One region of the Candidatus Symbiobacter mobilis CR genome, then DNA from elsewhere that is predicted to be linked to it. Evidence: predicted binding sites of a transcription regulator. Region 1 holds the regulator's gene; the other holds the start of a gene.

What was found. Region 1 encodes FliA, which starts transcription of late flagellar genes. Its sites were predicted from a motif close to CTAAAGTTTNNNNNNNNNNNGCCGNTA; they were not measured.
Region 2: the regulator FliA is predicted to act here: its motif matches at 2,881-2,907, upstream of CENROD_RS07215 (putative motility protein).

The regions. Positions count from the first base shown of each region.
Region 1 covers NC_022576.1:1,433,414-1,441,107, reverse strand. The annotation lists gene CENROD_RS05920 (type I restriction endonuclease subunit R) at 1-1,503, opposite strand, end outside; gene CENROD_RS05915 (cytotoxic translational repressor) at 1,558-1,869, shown strand; gene CENROD_RS05910 (helix-turn-helix domain-containing protein) at 1,862-2,143, shown strand; gene CENROD_RS12460 (restriction endonuclease subunit S) at 2,150-3,421, opposite strand; gene CENROD_RS05900 (type I restriction-modification system subunit M) at 3,418-5,385, opposite strand; gene CENROD_RS05895 (RNA polymerase sigma factor FliA) at 5,527-6,243, opposite strand; gene CENROD_RS05890 (hypothetical protein) at 6,301-7,092, opposite strand; gene flhF (flagellar biosynthesis GTPase FlhF) at 7,085-7,694, opposite strand, start outside.
Region 2 covers NC_022576.1:1,751,622-1,759,315, reverse strand. The annotation lists gene CENROD_RS07235 (class I SAM-dependent methyltransferase) at 34-873, shown strand; gene rnhA (ribonuclease HI) at 870-1,334, shown strand; gene ssb (single-stranded DNA-binding protein) at 1,384-1,890, opposite strand; gene CENROD_RS07220 (VanZ family protein) at 2,208-2,630, shown strand; gene CENROD_RS07215 (putative motility protein) at 2,621-2,824, opposite strand; gene CENROD_RS07210 (hybrid sensor histidine kinase/response regulator) at 2,960-5,014, shown strand; gene CENROD_RS07205 (YggS family pyridoxal phosphate-dependent enzyme) at 5,093-5,818, opposite strand; gene CENROD_RS07200 (HDOD domain-containing protein) at 5,818-6,687, opposite strand; gene CENROD_RS07195 (porin) at 6,839-7,694, opposite strand, start outside.

The DNA of each region.
Region 1 (7,694 bases):
GTCAGGGGGCCTTCCAAACAACATCAATGTGGAATGTTTGGGCGTGCCTGTGAACGCGAAATAGCTGATGTTTTCAGGGCGTGCGCGGGACTTTTGCAGTTGCTCCAGCAACTCTTCGACAGTCAGGCCTGACATCTGTCCGGCCCCACTCATGGCGAGTGCCGATTGCAGTTTTGCAGCCGTGGTGCCTGTTTGTGATGCGTGGGCCTCATCGATGATCACCGCGAAGTTTTTGCCCTTCAGGCTCTTGTCCGTGACGATGGCTTCCATCGCGTAGGGAAAGGTCTGGATGGTGACCACGATGATCGGCACGCCAGTGCGCATGGCCTCAGCCAATTGCTCGCTTTTTGACTTGGAGGATTTTTGGCGGTCAATGGCCGCAATCACGCCAAATTGATGGTCAATTTGCTTGACGGCATCCTGCAACTGTCCATCGAGAACGGTGCGGTCTGTGACGATGATGACGCTGCTGAAGATGGCTTCTCCATTGTCCTTGCGCAGCTTGACCAGATCGTGAGCCGTCCAGGAGATCGTGCTGGTTTTGCCTGAACCCGCGCTGTGGTCACACAGGTATGACAGGCCAGGGCCGTTCTTGTATGCGTCGGCAATCATGCCGTTGACGGCAGCCCACTGGTGGAAACGCGGAAAGATCAGTGTTTCCTTCTTCGACCAATTGCCCTTGAGGTCAACAACGTCCTTCTTCTCGACATAAACAAAGCTGTGAAACACGCGCAACCAAGCATCGGGTTGGCAAATCTGCTCCCAGAAGTAGGCCACGGGGTATTCCTTGTCCGCACGTGCAGGGTTGCCTGCATGTCCGGCGTTGCCCTGGTTGAAGGGCAGGAAAAAGGTGTTGGCACCGTCCAACTTCGTAGCCATCTGAATGTCTGAATCAGACATGGCAAAGTGAACCACTGCCCCACGTTTGAACGTCAGCAACGGCTCCTTGCGCTTGCTCTTGGGGTCATAGGGCAAGCGATCTGTACGGTACTGCTCCATGGCCGATTCAGCGGACTGCGTGAAGTCGGTTTTGAGTTCCACCGTGGCAACGGGCAAGCCGTTGATGAACAGCACCAGATCCATCGCCAGCTTGCGTGAAGGGTGGTACTGCAACTGGGGCACGACGCGCAAGATGTTTGCGGCATACCGCTTCAGAACGTCTTCATTTCGCTTGTCTTCAGGAGCCGCCTCGGACAAGTCAATGTGGCCGCACCCCGCGATGGGCAGCCCCTGGCGCAGCACCTGCACAGTTCCATGCTTGTCCAGGGCAGATGCCACCTTGTCCAATAGCAAGTTTTGGGCACGATCCCCGTTGTCTTTGCAAAGCTTGTCCCACTTGGCTTTCTGGGTTGCCTGCAACCACGCAACAACGTCCTCTGGGTACAAAGCCCGCTCGGTGTCGTACTGGCTGGTCTCGCCCACTTTCCAGCCTTGTGCAGCCAGCTTCGAGATGACGTAGGACTCGAAATGCTTTTCTTGGTGCGCTGTGTCTGCCGAGGTCATCGATTGACTCCCTGAATCTTGTTTTTACTACGGCAATGACGTATCATTGGGCGCATGTTTACCGTTTCTGAAACCGAAATCTTCCAGCGATATGCGGAAACGGTATGGACGGCGGATGAGCGAACGGCGTTTGTGAACTGGATCGCGGTGAACCCATTCGCTGGAGATGTCATCCCAGGCTCCAACGGGTGCAGAAAGATTCGCTGGAGTCGAGGTGGAATGGGCAAGCGTGGCGGTGTGCGCGTCGTGTATTTCACTGAGGTTGAGGGCCGGATATGGCTTTTGATCGTGTATGCCAAGGCCAAGTTTGACAACTTGCCGCCCCAGTTTTTAGCCAAACTTCGATATGAGGTAGAACATGGATAAAGAGATGGAACAGTTCCAGAACGACTTGCTGGAATCGGTGCGGCAGATGAAAGCGGGCAAAGCCGCCCGAACCACCGTGGTGACCCCGACAGCAGCGGCTGAAGCCCGTGCCAAAGTTGGCGTGCCCCAAATTGCCTTTGCCGCCATGCTGGGCGTTTCGGTTCGCACCTTGCAGGAATGGGAGCAAGGCAGGCGCGAACCTTCGGGTGCTGCACGCTCTCTGCTGCGCATCGCACAAACCCACCCACAGGCACTGCGCGAGTTGATGGCTTGACGAAGCTCATACCGCCTCCCGGAGATCGATTTGACCTGTTACGGCGGCTGTTATGAGTGCTGAGCGGCGTTCTTTTAGGAGGTCGATGCTGAGCTTTGATTTTTCAATTAACGTATCGATGCGGGTGGTTTCGCGGTCAAGGGCAACAAGAATGCGGACTTGTTCTTCTTCATTCGGAGCGGGCATCTCAATAGAAGCGACATGCTCCCAATCTGCGCGAGGCATTTTGGCTCCTTCGCAACCCGCCTCAATTTGATGTGTTACCTCTGTCGTGAGTAACCACTGGTTCAGCCAGCGAGGATTTGTGTTATTTGTCTTTAGAACCAAGAACTCAGTGGAGCAGGTGCCATCCATCTTAGTCACAATCGATTTTCGCAAATACGGTCGAAGCTTGCTATAAAGGACATCATCTTTATAAAAAACCCCTACTGTTGAGTCTTCTGATTGCCGAGAATTTCTACTGATTGGCTTATATTTACCAGACTTGCTTTCAACATCCTCAAGTCCGATATAAATTACGCCACTGGAAATGTCATTTCTGCGTTCTGTGCGAATCTTCGCATGTCTTTTGATTCTTGCTACTTGCCAATGTTCAGGCACCTCCCCAATCCACTCCACCCCTGAATCCTTCATCTTCACATTGGGATCAAGTCCCTTGGTGACAGCCTGAGTGATCAGCGCCTGACGCTTCTCTTTCAGGAGTTCGATGAAGCGGGTTTTCTTGGAAATGAGGGTGTCGATGCGGGTGGTTTCGCGGTTGAGCGTTTGATTGATGAATTTCAGCTCTTCCTGTGGCGGAATCGGAACGCGTGTATGCAATACTTCGTAGGATGACAGGTGTTTAACCGTAGTTGCATAGGCCAAATCATTGACCATCTTGAGAGGAATCGCTACGGAATGACTTAGAAAATAAGAAATCTCATTTGTATTTCCATTTACAGCGCACATTCGCTGATTTAGTTTTGCATTTCCACGCTCCCAGAGATGAACATTAAAATCACCATCCATACCGATTAAGATATCACCACTTTTGATCTCAGCCATCTTTGGGGATGGTTCATCAGAATAGATTGCCTCATCATCTCCGCTGATATCACGGATTCGCAAGATTCTGTTCGACTTCGCCCCTTCTTTTCTAAATAGCTCAGCCTTAAACGGGAAGCCATTTCTAAGTGATGCAACGGAATAAATAGGCTTAACCCCCCAGTGCTCTGGCACCTGTCCAATCCATTCAACACCGGATTCTTTGTACGCAGGATATGGTTTGTAATGGCTCATTCCGTCACCTCGCCCAACAAGTCAGCTATCTCAGCTTCCACGGCTTTAAGATCAGCGTCAATATCAGTCAATTTGCGTGGCGGCACATACTGATAAAAAAATCGGTTGAAGTTGATTTCGTAGCCGACGATGCCGACCTTTTTGTCCTTCTCGTCCCGCTTGGTTTCATCGATCCAGGCATCCGGCACATGGGCAAGGACTTCCTTTGCGAAGTAGTCCCGAATATCTTGGCCCAGTGGAACGTTTTCGTTATCCCGCAAGTCGCTGTCGGGCATCACGTTGCCCTTTTCATCGAGCATGGGCTGAGCCTCTGGGTCTTTGATGCCTATGACCGCCATCAACTCTTTCAGGTGTCCCTTGGGCATTTTCTTGATGCCAGCCGCTGCAAACAAGGTTTGTAAGCTGTCAAAGTTGCCTCTGACTTTGGTAAACGCTTCAGCATGGGCACCGTTGGTCATGGCGTTGAAGTTCGCCACCCATTCGTCACTGGCTTCAAACCGCATACGCAAGGGCCGCTCCACCGTGATGCGGCGGTAACCGAACGTGCGGTAGTCCAGCATTTTGCTAATGGGGCCGTCTTGGGCTGCTGCGTAAATCTCCAGGATTTGTGCGCGTTGCTCATCACTGATGATGCGTCGCTTGTTGCCTTCGTTTTTGATAGCAGTCCACAGGCCCGTTGCGTTGATCAATTGCACCCGTCCTTTGCGGTTTTCTGGCTTCTTGTTCGAGAGAATCCACAGGTAGGTGCCAATGCCCGTGCGGAAGAAGATTTCCGTGGGCAGTGCCACGATGGCTTCCACCAGATCGTTCTCCAGCAACCAGCGGCGGATTTCAGATTCACCAGACCCCGCGCCTCCGTTGAACAAAGGCGATCCAGAAAGAACAATGGCCGCTCTGCCACCACCGTTGGCAGGCAACTCCATCTTGCTCGCAAGGTTCATCAAAAACAGCATGGAACCATCGTTGATGCGCGGCAAGCCTGGCCCAAAGCGACCTTCGTACTTCTTTTCCTTGTGCTCCAGGTTGACGGCATCGGCATCTTTTTCCCACTTTTTTCCGAAAGGGGGATTACTGACGCTGTAATGAAACCGCTCACCTTTGAAGTGGTCAGCAGAGAGTGTTGAACCCAGTTTGATGTTTTTCGACAGATCTCGACCTGGGTCGGTTTCCAGCGTGCGAAGCAACATGGCCGTGAGGCACACTGCATGCGTTTCAGGCTCCAACTCTTGCCCGTAAGGAACCAGCACAGGTGGCACCTTGTAATGGCTGCTGTGATCGGCAACATGATTCATCGCATCTGACAGGAACCCGCCAGTGCCGCATGTCTGGTCATACAGGGTGCGAATCAAACCTGGGTGCGATGCAAAGAAGGCATCGTCAGGGTCAAGCAGCAGGGACGTTGCCAGATGCACCACATCGCGTGGTGTCATGAAATCCTCAGCACCTTCATTCACCTCAGCACCAAACCGGCGAATCAGGTGTTCATAGAGGTTGCTCATCACGCGATCTGGCACTTCATTTGGGTGCAAATCGACTTTGGCGAAGTTCTGGCAAATCTTGTAGAGAACGCCAGCCTTGTTCAAGCGAGAGACTGTGTTCGAGAAATCGAACTGGTCAAAAATGACTCTGGCGTTGTCAGAGAAATGGGAGATGTAGTCGAGCAGGTTCTGTGCTGTCTTGCCGCTGCCCAAGTTCCCCAGCGCGTACTTGGAGGTGTTGTAGAAAGGGTATCGGGTTGCCTGCCTCAAGATCACATCCAGGTGGATACCCGAATCCCTGAATGTGGCGTGACTGTTCAGCACCTCTTGACGGCTTGGCTCCAGCACGCACTCCAGCCGTCGAAGCAGCGTGAAGGGCAGGATGATCTTGCCAAAGTCCGTGTGCTTGAAGTCCCCCCAAAGGTATTCAGCGTTTTTCCAAATGAAGTCCGCCAGCGTGGAAGCTGTTCCTGTCGTTTCTGCCATGTTTTGTTCCAACCTTAGTTTGCACAAAACAGTGTAACCGACTGGTTGGGTTTTCAACCAACTTTTGCACAAAACAGGCGTTTATCCAGCCCTCGCTTCAAAACCCGGTTTCAACCCTAGAATGCACAAAGCCAAAATTTCTCAGTGCGACCGCAATTTGGTCCGCAGCCGCGCCACGGATTGGCTGTGGAGCTGGCAGACCCGCGATTCGGTGATGTCGAGCACGGCAGCGATTTCCTTGAGGTTCATGTCCTGCTCGTAGTACATGCTCATGATCTGCTGTTCGCGCTCGGGCAGACCCTTGATTGCGGCGACGAGGGCCTGGCGCAGGCGTTGGTCCCGCAGGATGCGGATGGGGTCGGATTCGGGGTCGCCGGCGTGGTGGTCCAGAAAGCCTTCCTCGTCGTCCGCGTTGCTTTGCAGGTCTTCGAGGTAGAGGAGCTGGCTCCCGCGCACCTTGGTGAGCAGGCTTTGGTACTGGGCCAAGGTGATGCCCATTTCCTCGGCGACTTCGCTTTCCAGGGGAATGCGGCCGAGACGATGCTCGACGTGGCGCATCGCGTCTTCAATGTCCCGCTGGCTTTTGCGCGTCCCGCGTGAAACCCAGTCGTACTCGCGTAGCTCGTCGAGCATGGCTCCACGAATGCGTTGCGTCGCAAAGGTCTCGAATTGCACGCCCTGGGTGGATTCGAAGCGGGCGAGCGCTTCGGACAAGCCGATCAACCCCACCTGGATGAGGTCGTCGATCTCCACATTCGCAGGAAGTTTGGCCATCATGTGGTACGCAAGTTTGCGCACCAGTGGCTGGTACTGGTGGATCAACGCGTTGCGATCAAGCTGACCCTTGGCGGTGTACATCAGAGCGGAATGGATGGCTGCGGCCAAGCTAGGGCCGCTGTAGTGCAGTCAGTGCAGTCAGTGGAGCAACGCGGCGTGGGCACTGCCCAGTTCCACGCTGTTTTCCAGCATCAGCAGCGCCAGACGCAACACGTCATCCCGGGAACAGTCGCCATGCGCAGGTAGGCGAACCGTCAGCGCGTCGGGTTCAAACCCCAAGAACTCGCGGGAGCAGCGCTGCAAATTGCGCAAGGCTGCTTCGGTGGGCGCAACGGCATTCATAGCGGAAAGGGAGGCATCGGTCAGGCGGGAGGCGGCGTGTGCAACGGGCGCAACAATGGGCGCGATATTAGCAATTGTGGGGCGCAATTGCGCCTGCACCAGCAGGTGTTTCACAGCCAGGTACGCATGAACGGTAGAGGTGGAGTGCGCATGGAGCGGCACGAGGGGAGACAGCCCGCACGCAGTGAAGGTTTTGGGCCAGGTGGCGATGTCCGTATAGAGGGCAACGACGCCATAGTCGCCCAGCAGGCTCCCCAGCCCGTCGAGCGACATGCCAACTTCCGAGATCGTCGCGATCCCTGTCTGGGCAGGCAGCACGACCCATCCATCCCCCGGCGCAGCGTTGGGGGGCAGGTGCCGATCGTGCAATAGCTGCTCCAGCCCGGGGTTGTCCGGGCTTTCCACGCTCAGCCCGTCGAGGACGAGCACGTCGAGACCCATATCCCGCCAAGCTTGGCACAGGCTCCACAGCAGGGGCCATTCGTGAGGCTCCGGGTTGCTGTGGCGCACGATGGCCGTGCAGCGCGTGGTCAGCGGGCGGGCCAGGCCCCATAGCCCGCTGGCTTGGTGGAGTTCGGCATCAAGCATGGAACCTCCCTGCAGCAAGAGGGGTGGCCTCCGAGAAGAAAAAGTTCAGCTCGGCGGCTTTGGGATCGTAGGCAGACTTGTTCGGCGCACGCATCGACAGGGCGGTGAGCTTCGATGCGTCCGCACGCTCCCAGTCCTGCGGCACTTTCTGGCCTGTCGTTACGCCGCGCAGCAGGAGCTGGTGGCGGATGCACGCATCAAGCGCGGGGCCGATCTTGGCGGCTTCGTCGATTTTGGAGAGGATCGTTTGTTGCGATCCGCCGGATTTGAACGAGGCGACGACGTCGTCGATGGTGTCGCCGTGGCTTCCGGCATTGAGGACGAGCAGTCTGGTGACTTCTGGCAGGTCGAGCATGTCGAGCATGTCGCGCTTGCGGGGGTCGTTGGGGGCGATGCCGGTCGTGTCGATGAGCACCATCTTTTTGTTGGAAAGCAGGCCCAGCAAGTCTTGGAGCGCGGCGCGGTCGTGCGCAAGGTGGGCCACGACGCCAAGCATCCGGCCGTAGGTACGGAGCTGTTCATGTGCGCCGACGCGGTAGGTATCGAGGGTGATCAGCCCGACGCTGTTGGGGCCGTGGGCTTGCGTGCATAGCCCGGCGAGC
Region 2 (7,694 bases), 320 kb from region 1:
CGCTGGGGCGGTTTTGCGTAAGCCCCAATAGGTATGCAACACTGGCTCCAGGCCCCTGCAGGGCAGTATGTTCTGGCGTGGGAACAGGCACAGTTGGATGCTGCTGTGGCCAACGCTTTCGGGTTCCATGCGCTGCAATTGGGTTTTCCGGAACTCGACGGGCTACGCGCCAATCGCATGGCGCATCGCTGGCTGGCTGTTTCGCAGCTCTCGTTGCAGGCGGGTGTTTCTGATCGCTCTGATCGTATTCCCGAGGGCATTCTTGAGCGGATGTCCGAACGTATTCCCGATGTGGTCACAGACTTTGCTGCGCTGCCTTTTCCGGCAAACAGCCTGGATTTGGTGATCCTTCCTCACACCTTGGAACGCGCCACCGACCCCCATGGGGTGTTGCGGGAAGTGGCCCGGGTGCTGGTGCCTGAAGGGGTGGCGGTGCTCACGGGCTTTAACCCCGTGAGCCTGTGGGGCTTGCGCGAGGCGCGTGTGCCCAGGCGGCGGTGGTTGCCTCGTGCCCCTTCCGCAGAGGTAATGGAATTCATCGGTTCTCTGCGCCTGCGCGACTGGCTGGGGTTACTCAGCCTGGAGGTACGGGCCGAACATTTTGGCTGCTACCGACCGATGTGTTCCAGCATGTCGTGGTTGCGGCGTCTGGCGTGGATGGATCGGGCTGGAGAGCGCTGGTGGCCGATCCTGGGCGCGGTGTATTGCCTGGTCGCCGTCAAGCGCGTGCGTGGCATGACGCTGCTCCAGCCGGGGTGGAAGCCCGCCGTATCGCTTGTTGGGGCGCGTGCCGTTTCCCGCAACGGCGTTCGCGCTGTGCAAACCGCAGGCCGGGAACCCTGCTCCCAGGAATCCCAAGGAATGATTCGATGACCGAAGTGGAGATCTACACCGATGGCGCATGCAAGGGCAATCCTGGCACGGGGGGTTGGGGTGTGTTGTTGCAGTACGGGGATAAGCGTAAGGAACTGTGCGGCGGCGAAGTGCATACCACCAACAACCGCATGGAAATGACTGCTGTGATCGAGGCGTTGCGCGCATTGCGCAAGCCCTGCCATGTCACCCTGTATGTCGATAGCCAATACGTGCTCAAAGGCGCCACGGAATGGATGCCGGCATGGAAAGCGCGCAATTGGGTCACTGCGCAGAACACCCCGGTCAAGAACGAGGATTTGTGGCATCGCATCGACGAGTTGCTACGGGAAGGAGGGCACCGCATCGAATGGCGTTGGGTGCGTGGGCATTCCAACCACCCCGGCAACGAACGTGCGGATGCCTTGGCCAACCAGGGGGTGGAAATGGCGCGCCACCGTGCCCGTGCAGGGGCGAAGTGATAGTCAGCCTGCATTGCGCGCCGTCGGCAAGCCACCCCCGGTATGCCCATTAAAAAGGAATGTCGTCGTCCATGTCGCCGTCCATGCCGCCGAAACTACTTCCCGCCGGGGGTGTGGAAGTAGCAGGAAGAGGAGCTGGGGCAGTCTGTGGGACGGGGTCACGGCGTGGTGCAGGGGAAGAATTGCGGGCATATCCCGGCTCGTCCTCTTCGTTGGGAACATTGCGGCTGCCCAGCATCTTCATCTGGTCGACGCGAATTTCCACGGTGTTGCGCTCTTGTCCATCCTTGTCTGTCCATTTGCGGGTACGCAGGCTGCCCTCCACATATACCTGCGAACCTTTGCGCAGGTATTGTTCGACGATGTCGACGAGCCGACTGTGGAACACCAGGCGGTGCCACTCGGTCTGGTCCCGCATCTCGTTGCTTTGCTTGTCGCGCCAGCGCTCAGTAGTCGCGATGGTGACGTTGGCCACCCGGTCGCCGTTGGAAAAGGAGCGAATCTCGGGGTCGCGCCCGAGATTGCCAATCAGGATGACCTTGTTGACGCTAGCCATGTGTAGTCCTCAGAAAAAGGAAAAAAGGGAACAAGACAGGGTGCAGCAAACCATGGGGTGCGATGTGGAGAGCGTGGCAAGCAACCCCATGGTTGCGCAGAACCCGGATGCGCGGGCGATTTTCTATGGAAAAACCCGTGGCGTTGGCCACGCAAGTACCAGCAACTATCCAGAACCAGCCTGCAGGCCGGTATGGCTGCACACTTTGGGAAGGGGTTTGCACCCCCCCCAAAGAGGCGCCGAAACCCTGACTTTCAGGCCGGGGTCACGGCTTACCGCCCTGAAGTGCGTGGTGTCCAACCGGTATTAGTTTTTCGATGATGCAGCAAAGACCACCAATGTCGTTGTGCGGAACGAAAACGGCCTCGACGCACCGCTGGTGCGCCCGTGCGCTGTTTTGGGGGCTGGTCGCGATGGCGTCGTGGTTGGCGCTTGCGCCAGCGCCCCAGGTGCCCGAAGTGCTGCGATGGTGGGACAAAGCGCAGCACACTGCCGGATTCGCAGCCCTGGCATTTTGGGGGCTGGTGGCCTATCCACGCGGACTGAGCAGGCTCGTACCAGGATTGGTGCTATTCGGCGTGGGCATCGAAATCGCGCAGGCGTTCACCGGATGGAGGCACGGAGATTGGCGGGACTGGGCCGCAGACTGCGTGGGGATTGCGCTGGGTTGGGCAGCGTGGCGCTGCCTGCTATGGTGGTGGGGCTGGCGTTCCCGCTCTCGCCCCACGTTTCATGCGTAGGTGTTGACTACCGTCCCCATATTGGTATTGTTGTTCGATGGCGCGGGTTGGGGCAGCGTTTGGAGCATGGCTGCGGCAGCGTTGGATTCCGCGTCGAGCGCCTTGCGCAGTACCAGCATGTGCAAGGCATCCGAAGTGCTGCTTTGGGCTGCGGTCGTGGCCGTGCGAACTGCGGCGGTGTTGGTGATATTCATGCTTTTCTCCCATGTAGTGTGCAAGGTGACCAAGGTGATAAACGACCCCAAGTCTTTATCGGTAGCTCTGCGTCGTTCTGTAGTTGTTTATGACACATACAGCATCGGTGCATGCTGTGCTTGGGAGCCAACGCAGTGACCAGACGTTCCCCAGCGCGCCCCCAGCCCTTGCGCCGCGCACGCTCCGCTGCATCCGCCACCCCCGTTCGCCCGGGCAGGCTTGTCGATGAGCTGCGCAGGTATCAGGCAGAGCTACGCATCCAAAACCAGGCGCTACGGTTCAGCCAGGCTGACGCCGAAGCGGCCTCCGAACGCTTTGCCACCCTGTTTGCGCATGTGCCGCTGGCGTTGATGGTGGTGGATGAGCGCACGCAGGTGTTGCAGCACAACGCACGGGCATTGGCGCTGTTTCGTCCGCTGGAAAGCGATCCGCCGCTGGTCTTTCTGCTGCCTTTCGTGGAACCGGGCATGGCGTCGCAAGTCGAGCAAGGCATCGAATGCGCATGCAGGGAAGGTGCCAGCGTGCTGCACGAGCTGACCTTCCTGTCCGGCATCGACGGGCGTTTCACTGGTGATCTGCACATCGCCTGCTTCGACGACGCAGAGCAGCCCAGCCTTGTCTGCGCCATCATCGACCAAAGTCCTTTGCTGGAGCAGCGCCGCGCTTTGCAGGCCAACCAGCGGATGCTGACCGAGCGCAATGAGGCGCTGGGCCAAAGTCAGGCGCAGATGGCTGCGATCATCGATTCTTCCCTTGATGCCATCGTCAGCGTCGACGAACGGCTGTGCATCTCGGTCTGCAACCCGGCTGCGCAGTCCTTGTTCGACTGTGGCGCTGCGCAGGCCATCGGGCGTGGGCTGGACGTCTTTTTGCCCACCGCAGCGCAGGCGTTGCGCCAGGGGGAGGTCGAGCAAACCGTGCGTCTGGGCGAGATGGATGCAAGGACCCTCGATGGGGTGCAGGTGCCCGTCGAAGTGAGCGTGTCGCGCCAGCGCAATCCGGATGTGGCCACCCTGTTTCTGCGCGATTTGCGCATGAGCAAGGAGCTGGAACGCCGCCGTGCAGTGCTGGAGGCGCAGTTGCTGGAGTCGCAAAAGATGCAGGCCATTGGTACCTTGGCTGGCGGTATCGCGCACGACTTCAACAACATCATCGCGGCGATTCTGGGCAATGTCGCGTTGGCGATGCAGGATGCAGGCAACGAAGGCCCCGTCGGCGTGAGCCTGGCCGAGATCGACCGCGCCGCTCGCCGTGCGCGGGATTTGGTGCGACAGATTCTGACCTTCAGCCGCCACGAACCCCCGCGCCGTTGCTCCGTGATGCTTGCCAGGATCGTCCAAGATGCGGCGCGGTTGTTTCACGTGACCTTGCCGCCGCATATCCAGCTTCGGCAGGCGATTTCCTCCGAACCCTTGTGGGTGATGGCCGATGCGACGCAAATCGAGCAAGCGTTGCTGAACCTGTGTACGAATGCGATGCACGCGATCGGCGACCACGCGGGGTACATCGCCGTGGAACTCGAAGCGGACCATGGCGCATCGCCACCGCAAGCGCTGTTGCGGGTGCGTGATACGGGCAGCGGGATCGATCCGGAGACATTGCAGCGGATCTTCGAACCCTTTTTTACGACCAAGCCGGTCGGTCAGGGTACAGGGCTGGGGCTGTCCGTCGTTCACGGCATCATGCAATCGCATTCCGGCAACATCGCGGTGCGCAGCGCGCCGGGGGAAGGCAGTGAGTTCGTGCTGCGCTTTCCGTTGTGTGCGCAGGCGCCTGTTGCGCAAGCTCCTGCCGTGGCGACGGCGTCAGCAGCGCGCCGCACGGGGCACCGGGTGATGTACGTCGACGACGATGAGGCGCTCGTCTTTTTGGTACAGCGTGCGTTGCGTAGGCGGGGGTACATCGTGACCACCTACGGCGACCCCAAGGATGCCCTCGTTGCGCTCGGCGACGACAGCAACCACGTCGATTTGCTTGTCACCGACTTCAACATGCCCGGCTACAGCGGGGTGGAGCTGATTCGCGACGCCCTGCGCATCCGGCCCGCTTTGCCGGTGGCGCTGGCTTCGGGCTATGTCAGCCCGGACATTGAACGCGATGCGCTGGCTGCGGGAGCGCGCGCCCTGCTGCACAAGCCCAACGACATCGATGAACTCTGCGCGGCCATGCAGGCGCTGCTCGACGGTTAAGGGGGTGGCGTTTGCAGGGGGAACGGGTTTTGCACATCCGGCGCTGCATCGCGACTGCCGTCGCTCCCACAAATACCGCTATGGGGAAGGTGGGACAGCGGGTGGCTTGGGTGTACGGTAGCCAAAAATTGCGCTGCCGACGCGAACCATCGTGCTCCCTGCGGCGATGGCTGCGTCGAGGTCTGCGCTCATACCCATCGATAAGGTATCTAGCTCCCACCCCTGCGCACGTAGGGATTCCCACAGCGCCGTGGCCCGGGCAAAAACGGCCACCTGCCCGGTGGCATCGTCGACGGGGTCGGGAATGCACATTAGCCCGCGCAATCGCAGACGGGGGAGCGCCGCAATCTCCCGCGCCAACGCAGGCACATCGGCAGGCGCCACGCCAGATTTGGTCGGCCCCCCGTCAATATTGACCTGGATGCACACCTGCAAAACGTCCCTCTGCGCAGGGCGTTGCTGGCTGAGGCGCTGCGCGATCTGCATTCGGTCGATCGATTGCACCCAGTCGAAGTGCTCGGCAACGAGTCGGGTTTTGTTGCTCTGGATTGGACCGATGCAATGCCATTCCAAGGGAAGGTGGCGGAGCAGGGTGATTTTTTGCACCGCTTCCTGCACGTAGTTTTCGCCAAAAGCTGTTTGCCCGGCTGCGTACGCTGCCGCCACGTCATCGGCGCTGAAAGTCTTGGATACCGCCAGCAGTTGGACGGCATCTTCATGACGATGGTGACGGATACAGGCTGTCGCAATGCGCTGTCGCACCGATTCCAGCCGCGCAGCCAACGCCGTGGCGTGCGCGTCCATCAGGTTACGACGACGCTTTCGAAGGGGTGGTAGAGCACGTCCACCCAGGCTTCCACTTCTGCAGGGCCGATCTGCAGGAAAGCCATGCAGCGCTCGCCATAGCGCTGCCACTCGCGCTGCACCTCAATGGCTTCGTGTTGGGCGACGAGATGGTCGGCAATCGCTGCGATGGCGACGAGGTTGCGCACTGCGATGGGTACGGTATCGTCCTCAAGCACGGAAAAATCGTGGTGCAGGCGAACGGCAAGGACGATGACAGTGGGCAGCCTCCACGTCTTGGCGACGATGGCTCCCACGACGGCGTGGTCGGTGCGGTGCGCGGCGTTTTCGGTTTCGATGAAGGTGCGATCCTGCCGCGCCATCGCTTCCACCAGGGTGCCGGAATACCCGCGCACCCCTTGCAGCATGATCGGGATGCCGACGTGGAAGAACAGTCCGCAGGTCTTTGCGATTTCGACGTCCATCCCGTACATCTGCCCGGCGATGTGCGCCATGGCAATCGACCTGCGGGTCGACGATTCCCAAAAGTGCTCGATGAGCGTGGGGTCGATGCGGATGCTGTTGCGCAGCAGAAAGCTCGTCAGCAGCGTGGCTGTGGGCCGTACGCCCAGCATGGCGACGGCTTGCGCGGCAGACGCCACGGGTTCTTTGCGTGCATACAGCGAACTGTTGGCCACGCGGATCAACCCCGCTGCCATAGCCACGTCGCTCCCTGCAATGGCTGCGACGCGGTGGGGGTCTGGATCCGCCAAGGCCAATTCCTGTTGCAACTGCACCAGCAGTTGGGGGCATGGGGGAATGACGATGTCTTTGACCGGGCCAGCGTACCGCGCTGCGTCGAGTTCTCGGTTGATGGCTTGTGCGTCCATGATTCCGTGATTATTGCGGGCTTTTTGCCGGAAATGACGGGTGCATGGATATCTTTGCGCGCACTGTACAGGGACGAAAAAAAACCGCCCACAAGGGGCGGTTTGTCACCATGTCGTGCTGGCCGGAAAAGCCAGCACAGCAGGGCAGGGCTTAGAACTTGTGGTTCACGCCCACGGCAAAGGTGCTGTTTTCCACATCTTCGGCACGGCCATTTTTCTCTTCTGCAGCGAAGCGATAGCCGCCGTAAACCGTAGTGCGCTTGGACAGCGAATACGCGGCACCTAGACCATAACCAGTGCGGGTGGTATCGGCAGCATCATCGTCCGTCGAACGTGCGAAGCCCGCAGAGAGCACCAGCGCGCTGGAGACGGGGTAATCAATGCCAAATTGCCATTCGTCCGTGGTATTGCCATCATCCACAGAACCATACGAACCCAACACTTTGACGATGCCAAAATCGTATGAAGCTTGGACAGTGGTGTAGTCGGTACTAACGACATTGACACCTTGTGGTTCTTCGGTTTGGTACCCCACAGCTGCATACAAGGGACCATCAGCATATTGCAGATTGAGGCTGGTGACAGAACTGGGATCCAACTTGGTAGTCTTGTCTTCGCCAAAGCTCAAGCTGATAGCGCCGGTGAAACCAGCTAGGCTGGGCATTGCGTAGTACACGGTGTTGCCAGGATTGGCAAGATACGCATCACTACTTATCCACACATTTGTCGTCGGAGCGAGCTTGGAATCAAATACCGAATTGGCGGTGCCAACGATGTCATCGTAAGCGGTATAAGGTTTGCCAAGTCTGATTTCCCCAAATCCACCGGTCAAGCCTACATAGGCTTTGCGGCTGAAAGCTTGACCAGCGGTAGCTCCACCATCGTCTACATTGAACCCTTGCTCCAACACGAAGTTGGCTTTCAAGCCACTACCCAGATCTTCTACGCCTTTGAAGCCAATACGACTGGAATTGACTCCACCGCTTTGAATGACGGTTTGCGTGGCA